DNA from 2 places in the Cytobacillus sp. FSL K6-0265 genome. Region 2 is predicted to be linked to the other one. Evidence: riboswitches for the same ligand, from Rfam matches in the RefSeq annotation. Region 2 holds a riboswitch; the other holds the start of a gene.

The links. Region 2 has a riboswitch for cobalamin ahead of MHH73_RS02395 (ABC transporter substrate-binding protein). Riboswitches for the same ligand answer to the same signal wherever they lie in the genome.
Region 1: it holds a riboswitch for cobalamin, as region 2 does, so the genes downstream of both, MHH73_RS05045 (hypothetical protein) here and MHH73_RS02395 (ABC transporter substrate-binding protein) in region 2, are expected to answer to the same signal.

What each region holds. Positions count from the first base shown of each region.
Region 1 covers NZ_JBBOPE010000001.1:976,739-980,922, reverse strand. The annotation lists gene prpB (methylisocitrate lyase) at 1-201, opposite strand, end outside; gene prpD (2-methylcitrate dehydratase) at 217-1,656, opposite strand; gene mmgD (citrate synthase) at 1,640-2,794, opposite strand; gene MHH73_RS05045 (hypothetical protein) at 2,739-3,014, opposite strand; cobalamin riboswitch at 3,178-3,380, opposite strand; gene MHH73_RS05040 (MarR family winged helix-turn-helix transcriptional regulator) at 3,570-4,013, shown strand; gene MHH73_RS05035 (MFS transporter) at 4,031-4,184, shown strand, end outside.
Region 2 covers NZ_JBBOPE010000001.1:453,294-457,477, forward strand. The annotation lists gene mgtE (magnesium transporter) at 1-1,008, opposite strand, end outside; gene MHH73_RS02390 (hypothetical protein) at 1,469-2,248, shown strand; cobalamin riboswitch at 2,302-2,477, shown strand; gene MHH73_RS02395 (ABC transporter substrate-binding protein) at 2,586-3,548, shown strand; gene MHH73_RS02400 (FecCD family ABC transporter permease) at 3,514-4,184, shown strand, end outside.

The DNA.
Region 1 (4,184 bases), 520 kb from region 2:
ACCAAGGTCTGGCAGTCCTTTACTTGCCGTATATGCAGCACCTGATAAATATAGCGCCTGAAAGCCTGACTGTTTCGCGATTAGGCCTGCCATTGCATCATGTGCCCCTGGTATTTGCAATATATTCTTATCTAGCATTTTTGAACGAAATTGCTCAGCTAAATCTTGTTGCAACACAGGTTTATGAACAATCCATGCCATCTTGCATCACCTCTCCTAGATAATGAATAAATTCATAAATTCATTCACTGGCATCTCTTTTAACCATTCTTGATTGGAAACAGCTCTAGCAATGCTTGTTTGTGCCTTGTTTGAAAAATGAGTTTTGATATTATACTCGAACTTCTGCAATACTTTTGGAATCGCTTCGTCACGGCGGAATCGGTGACCTAATGGATATTCACATTCAATTTTCTCTGAAGAAGTTCCATCTTTATAATGGATTTGTACCGCATTAGCGATTGAGCGCTTGTTCGGGTCTAAATAATCTTTCGAGTATTGATGATCTTCAACAACTTGCATCTTCTCTCGTAAACTATCTACTCGTGGGTCGCTTGCTACATCATCCTCGTAATCCTCTGCGCGAATATTTCCTTTTAATAAACCAATAGCTGTAATGTACTGTATACAGTGATCACGGTCAGCTGGATTATGTAATGGACCTGTTTTATCGATAATCCTAATCGCTGATTCATGTGTGGTAATCGTAATTCGATCAATATGATCTAAATCATTTACATCGCCATTTTGATAAAGTAAGACGGCACACTCTGCTGCAGTTTGCGCGTGAAATTCTGCCGGATAAGAAACTTTGAATAACACATTTTCCATTACATAAGCACTTAACTCTCTTTGTAAGGTAATTTTTTGCCCTTTAAACAGAACGTCCTCAAAACCCCAGTTAGGTGCAGATAAGACACTGTTATAGCCCATTTCACCTTTCACAGCCATCATAGCTAACTGAACACCCCTACTTGTGGCATCTCCAGCAGCCCATGATTTTCTCGAACCCGTATTTGGCGCATGACGATATGTTCTTAATGCAGAATTATCCACCCATGCAAGTGATAATGCATGTATCACTTCTTCTTTTGTTGCGCCAAGCATCTTTGCCGTAACAGCAGTTGTTGCCACTTTAACAAACAATACATGATCTAAGCCCACACGATTTAAACTATTATCCAACGCTAATATACCTTGAATTTCATGAGCCTTGATCATCATTTCCAGGACTTCAATCATTTTAACTGGCTCTTTACCAACTGAAAGACGTTGCCTACTTAAAAAATCTGCAACTGCTAAAATGCCACCAAGGTTGTCAGAAGGATGCCCCCATTCCGCAGCTAACCATGTATCATTGTAATCCAGCCAGCGAATCATACAGCCGATATTAAATGCGCCTCTAATGGGATCCAATTCAAATGTTGTACCAGGGACTCTTGTTCCATTAGGTACAACGGTTCCTGGTACAACAGGACCAAGTAGTTTTGTACATTCAGGATAATCTAGCGCTAATATTCCACAACCAATTGTATCGAGTAAAATATAATGTGCTGTGCGATAAGCCTCTTCACTTGTTATTTCATAATCCAATACATAATCAGCAATTTTCGTTAAAATAACATCGGTTTCAACCTTTTCATTCGTTTTCAGCATTTACACGTAATCCTCCTCCATTTGGTAAAGTATGTCGTGCTCCTGAATAAATGACCCGCGGTCTAAATAAGCGATTGTTTTCATGCTGTTCAATGACATGGGCACATAAACCAACTGTTCTTGCACTAAAGAAAATCGGTGTGTAAAGAGGGATAGGAATTCCTAACATGCCATAAACCGGTGCGGCATAATAATCTAAATTAGGGTATAATCCTTTCTCAACTTCCATAATTCTTTCTCCTGCTTCACATTTTCGAAGCAATGAATCATCTCCATTTTGTATCGATAACTCTTGTAGAGCTTCTTTCATCATTAATGCTCTTGGGTCCATTTTGTTCATATAAACTCTATGACCAAAGCCCATAATCTTTTCTTTTTTAAATAATTTTTTATAGAAGAGACTTTCCAAGCCACCGACACTTTCTGCTTCATTCAACATGTACATAACCGCTTCATTCGCACCGCCATGCAAGCTCCCTTTTAAACTTGCAACTGCGCCTGTTAAAGCTCCAAAGAGATCGGATTGTGTAGAAGCAATTACTCTTGCGGTAAATGTTGAATTTGGCATTTCATGTTCACTATATAAAAGTAATGATTGGTCAAATACTCTTTCTTCTAAATCGGATGGTACTCTACCAGTTAACATATAGAAAAAGTTGGCACTATATGAGAGGGATTTATCCGGTTCAATTTTTTCCAGACCTTGTAATATACGATAACTGTTAGCTACAATCGTTGGAACTCCTCCAAGTAGGCGATAAGCTCTTTCTTTATTTCCTTGCTTCGACCGATCATCTAAAGTCGTATCATATCCAGCTAAGCTTGAGATGCCCGTGCGGAGCCCATCCATTGGATGTGTTCCTTTTGGTAAATGAGTAAAAACCTCCATAACGGCCGTCGGTATTTCATAATAGGACTTTAACCTAGTAGCTAATGCGTGTTTTTCCTCGTCTGTTGGTAATTGATCTTCTAGAAGTAAATGGATAATATCTAAATATCTTTTCGTTTTTGAAAGTTGAATTAAATCATAACCTTTTATGACAATTTCTCCATGAACCGTATCTAAAAATGAAATGTTAGTCTCAGAAGCTATGATTCCCTCTAACCCTGGTATATATTTCTCCTCCATGCTCACAATCATTTTCCTCCCATCCAATTACATCGTGCCTGACAATGCTGTAAGCCCTTTCAGCATTCCTCAAATATATTTGGATCTTCTCTTCTTCTACAGAGAGTGTTTGGATGTCTTCTTTACACTGTTCTAACACTTTTCTTAAACTATAACCCTCAGCAGAATAGCTGTTTATCATGATCGTAGATTTCATTATGTTCACATAATAAGGAACGGTTCCAAACAAAGCTTTTCCTCCGTTCTTGCTCCCCTTTTTTCCATATCAATCCATTAAAAAAACAACTTCTAGAAAGAAGTTGTTAAGTTCAAACGAATACTAAAAATAAACATGCAACTTTGGCATGTATTCATTACCCGTACTTAACACCTCCTATATCCACGTAGGAATTGATGTTTACACTAAACAGGCAGGTCTCCTGGCTTATGGTCAACATGATACGAAACCTTCCCATCTCCTATTGAAGGAAACAGTGGCATCTTTCGTATCACTCGCAAATACAGTTGCGGGACAGCGACGGAATCTAACCGTACTTCCCTTTTAAGTAAATAGACAATCAAGCATTCTATTTACACCTATTTTAGAAAATATTAAGTTGTTCCACTTAAATATATCAATATTTTAGAAAATTTACAATCCTTTTTCTTATTCACACTGCTTTTCACTTTTTATTAATGTCATGTCACCTACAACCATAGCTTATAACATTTCCCATTTTGTAGAAAAAATAAATCGCCCCATAGACAGACAAGATGGCTTTTTGTTATAGTATATTAGTTACCATTGATAACTATTTTAAATGAGGTGGATATTATAATAGCTAGCCAAAGATTCTTCCATCATTTTATGATGCTTTATCGCCCTTTTGAAAATAGACTGAATAGCTTATTAACGAAACACCAATTACAACGAGCACAGTGGACAATCCTTTATTATCTCTACCATTTCGGTCCAACGACTTTAGTAGAAATTGCTGCGTATCAAGGTGTTGAAAAGCCAACAGTCACGAGGACAATAAACCAGCTTGAGGAATATGGATATGTAGAAAAAATCCCAAGCATGGATAAACGTGAAAAGAAAATGAAGATAACGAACGAAGGTGAGCGCATATACAAACAAATCCGCATTCCGATTGATCAGTTCGAAATGGAAATATTAGAGGGAATCACAACTGAAGAACAAGAAGAATGTATTCGGATTTTTGATAGTATTAAAAGCAATTTGTAAGGAGGAAGAAAAAAAATATGCGTTCAACAAAAGAAAAATTATGGACTAAGGACTTTATCACCATTTCTTCCGTAAACTTTTTTCTAACATTAGTGTTTTATTTATTAATGGTTACCATTGCGGTGTATGCCGTCGAAGCACATCATGCGACTGCCAGCCAAGCTGGCTTAG
Region 2 (4,184 bases):
AGCTAATGATTGCGTACCTGTGTTACCTGTCATACCAGAAATCATGGGCATGAAAAAGGCGAGGGCTACGACTTGCGATAAAGTTGCTTCATACCCGCTAATGATACTGCCTGATATAATGCCGATGAATAATAAAAGGATGAGCCACGGCAACCTTCGATAAGCGGCAACGAAAGCTTTCGTATCAAAGTCTATTGCCTTACCGGAAGCTGATAGCTTTTCAATATCTTCATTCGCTTCTTGCACAACAACATCCATCAAGTCATCAACTGTTGCAATTCCCATTAGCACATTTTCATCATTTACAATGGGGATAGCAAGAAAATCATATTTTAAGACCATGTTGGCCACTTCTTCTTGGTCTGTCGTCACTGCCGCTGAAATGACTCTTTCATACATAATGTCTTGGATGACCTCAAGAGGCTCTGCGATTAGTAAGTCACGGTGAGAGACAACCCCCACTAATTTTCTATCTTGATCAATCACGTATAAATAATTAATCGTTTCCGCATATTCTGCAAAGGATTTTAACTTTTCTACTGCTTCTCGGACTGTGTAATAATCACGGATCCATACAAAGCGGTTAGTCATTAAGCGCCCAGCTGTTTCTGGAGGATAGGTCATCATATTTTGAATAATGCGGGATTCACTTTGTTTCATGCCGGCAAGGAGACCTTCTATTTTCTTAGCTGACATATCATGAAGTAAAAGGGCGAGATCGTCATTGTCCATTAGATCAAGGACTTTTCCTGTTTTCTCATTTTCTAATTTATTTAAAACCTCAAGCTGCATGTCTTTATTAAGTTCTTCTAGTAGTTGGGCCAGGCGCTCAGCTGTCATAAATAATAAGAAACGTTTCTTATGTTTTTCAGGTAGATGATCATAAACTTGAGCAATATCATACGGTTGCAGTTCATCTAATATCCTGTCAAACTCTTTTTGTTTATTATCTTTTAGTGCTTTGATGATTAATAAAGCGATTTGGTTTTCTGTCATCGTCTGAATCATAAAGCTCAAGTCCTTTCAACCGAGGATATACCTTAAATTGTAAACACAGATTACATGATTATCTTACCATTTTTTAACTGGGGAATTCATAATTTTTTTCTTAAATGATTGGATGGTTTAAAAGTTATGACTGTATGCTAAAACCTTAGTTATTTTCATAGTATGTGTTAGAAGTGGAATGTTATCATTGGTTTGATACAAAAAGGTTCTTTAAGGGTTTGAACAAAACGCTGGAATTGAAATAGTTATTTTGTAATGTTTTTTTAATAATCGTATTTCCTTATCTTTGCTAAAATGAAGTGGATGAATGGACGTATTGTTATCGGTTATTTTTGCTTAGCGTGCATGTAGTATAAATTATTGCAGTAAAACGAATAGTGTGTGGTATAAGGGTGATTGCAAAGGTAGTACAATTTAATTTGCTCTTCGTCTTTCTATAATCAGTTCGGAGGTTTCTAAATTGCGAAAGAAAAATCATAGTGTTCGAGATCTCATCTATATTTTATTAAACGAAAAGGACCAGTCTGTTATTTCTTATGGAATTGAATTTTCTGAGTTTATGAAATCCTTACAGAACAACACTGGGCATCTCCTATTAATGAAGCATCAGTATGAAAACGGGGAACGGAATGTACATACCATGTTTGATTGGGTGTCTCATGAGGAATTGCCAGCACTTATAAACGAAGATGTTTATAGTTATGGTGATTTTTGCTGGATAGATTTCGAGGAGGAAGAATCGTTAAATGAACTACCTGCCCAAGCAATTGCTGAGCTCCTATATCTTAGTCATGTAAAGGAGCATTTAAAGAAACCTTTCTATAACCATTTAAGCAATCGTTATTGCTATTTAGCCTATGATGACGGTTGGTTAAATAAGGTCTATTACCGAGACTGGCAGGATTTTTACAAAATGCTTGGCGATGTGGCAGCGATGAAGATGGAGCATTTAAAAGTAGAAAAATCTTTATTAGGCCTGAAAAAGAAAAAAACATATCCGCAAGTGCCAGAAGATGTTTTACGTGCATTAAGAAATTTAATGAAGGAAGGTCTGGTCATTTCTTATGAACAAAGTGAGCAGACACGAACGAAAATTAGTATCCCACTCTGGACAATTGGCGATTTCGCTAATATGGATGATATGTATGATGAGTTTGAAGCAATGAGAAAGGAAGCCACTCCGGACGCGAAATTGGTTTTTGATAAAAAACTGAAAGAATGGCAAGTAACTGATTCATAAAAATAATAATGCACCACAATATATGATAAGGTATAATAAAATCGACAGAAAATTGTAGATTTAAGGAAATAGGTGTCATTTTATGACTTAATAGGGGAAATTGGTGTAAAACCAATGCGGTCCCGCCACTGTAAATGGTTGATAACAAAGAAACCTGCTATCTATGTAATAGCAGGAAACTGTGATATTAACCATGAGCCAGGAAACCTGCCTATCTTCCATAAACACTGTAACCTACGAGGATAGGAGGTGTTTGGTAAGGCTTCTTTGTCGTGATTTATTCCTTCCAAACATCTCCTACTACTGGGGATGTTTTATATTTTAAGGAGGGTTAATCATGAAGAAATGGTATTTATTTTTAGTCTCGATTTTACTATCAGCAGGTATTCTTGCTGGATGTGGGAACGACACAGCTGAGCCGAAAACAGGTGGAGAAGAAAAGGTTGAAGAGAGTACTGAAACTAGCGCTTTTCCTGTAACATTAACGGATGCTTGGGATCATGAAGTGGTAATTGAAGAGGAACCAGAAGCGATTGTTTCGTTAATGCCGAGTAATACTGAAATCGCTTTCGAATTAGGATTAGGTGAGAAGGTAGTCGGTGTTTCTGATTTTGATAATTATCCAGAAGAAGTGGCTGATATTGAAAAGATCGGTGGACAGGAATTTAATGTAGAAGCAATTATTGCTTTAAATCCGGACATCGTATTAGCACATAATTCAAGTGCACATAATAGTACTGAAGGTTTAGATCAAATAAGAAGTGCTGGTATTCCTGTTCTTATTGTCAATGATGCCCAGGATTTTGAAGAAATGTATGATTCTATTGAAATGATTGGTAAAGCAACAGGAGCAACAGAAGAAGCAAATCAAACAGTTGATGAAATGAAAACCCGTTTGGCAGAAATCGGAGAAAAGGCAAAATCCGTTGAAGAGAAAAAATCTGTTTTTGTAGAAATCTCTGCAGCACCTTCTTTATATACTGCCGGACAGAAAACATTTATTGATAATATGCTCAATTTGATCCAAGCGGAAAATGTAATAGATGAAGAGGGTTGGCCACAAATTGACGAGGAAGCTGTCATCGAAAAGAATCCTGATGTGATTATTACTACATACGGATATTATACGGAAAATGCAGTAGAAACCCTTTTAAGTCGAGAAGGATGGCAAGATGTAACAGCCGTTAAAGAGAAGCAAGTGTATGATGTGCACTCTGATAAGGTAACTCGTACAGGTCCTAGACTTGTAGAAGGAGTAGAGGAGCTTGCAAAAGCGATTTACCCAGAAGTATTTAAATAATAGAGGGGTTGCTTATTTCTGTGCATTCGTTTTCCTATGTGTAGCCATGCTTATGGGGATTTCTATAGGTACGGTTTCAGTGCTACCGTTAGATATATTGAATATCATTGGAGCGGAAATCTTACGTTTACCAATAAGTAATGATGTTGATCCAATGCACAGTAATATTGTTATGAATATTCGCTTGCCTAGAGTCGTATTGGCAGGATTCGTCGGGGCATCACTTGCAATGGCAGGTGCTGCCTTTCAAGGTTTATTAAGAAACCCTTTAGCAGACCCTTATACATTGGGGGTGTCTTCAGGAGCTTCTGTTGGTGCTGTATTGACTATCTTTCTCGGTTTATCCATCCCGTTTATTGGCACATTTACTTTACCATTATTAAGTATTACAACAGCTTTTCTAACGATAATTGTTGTCCTTTTCTTTGCGCGACAAATTGATCGTGGTATGAGAGTAGAGACAATTATTTTAACAGGTATTATCTTCAGTTCTTTTCTAGGTGCATTTATTTCCTTAATGATTGCTTTAACGGGGGATGAACTGAGACAGATTATCGGTTGGTTGTTAGGAAGCGTATCGATGAGGGGTTGGGACTATGTTCAAATCATCCTTCCTTTCTTTATCATTGGTTCTGT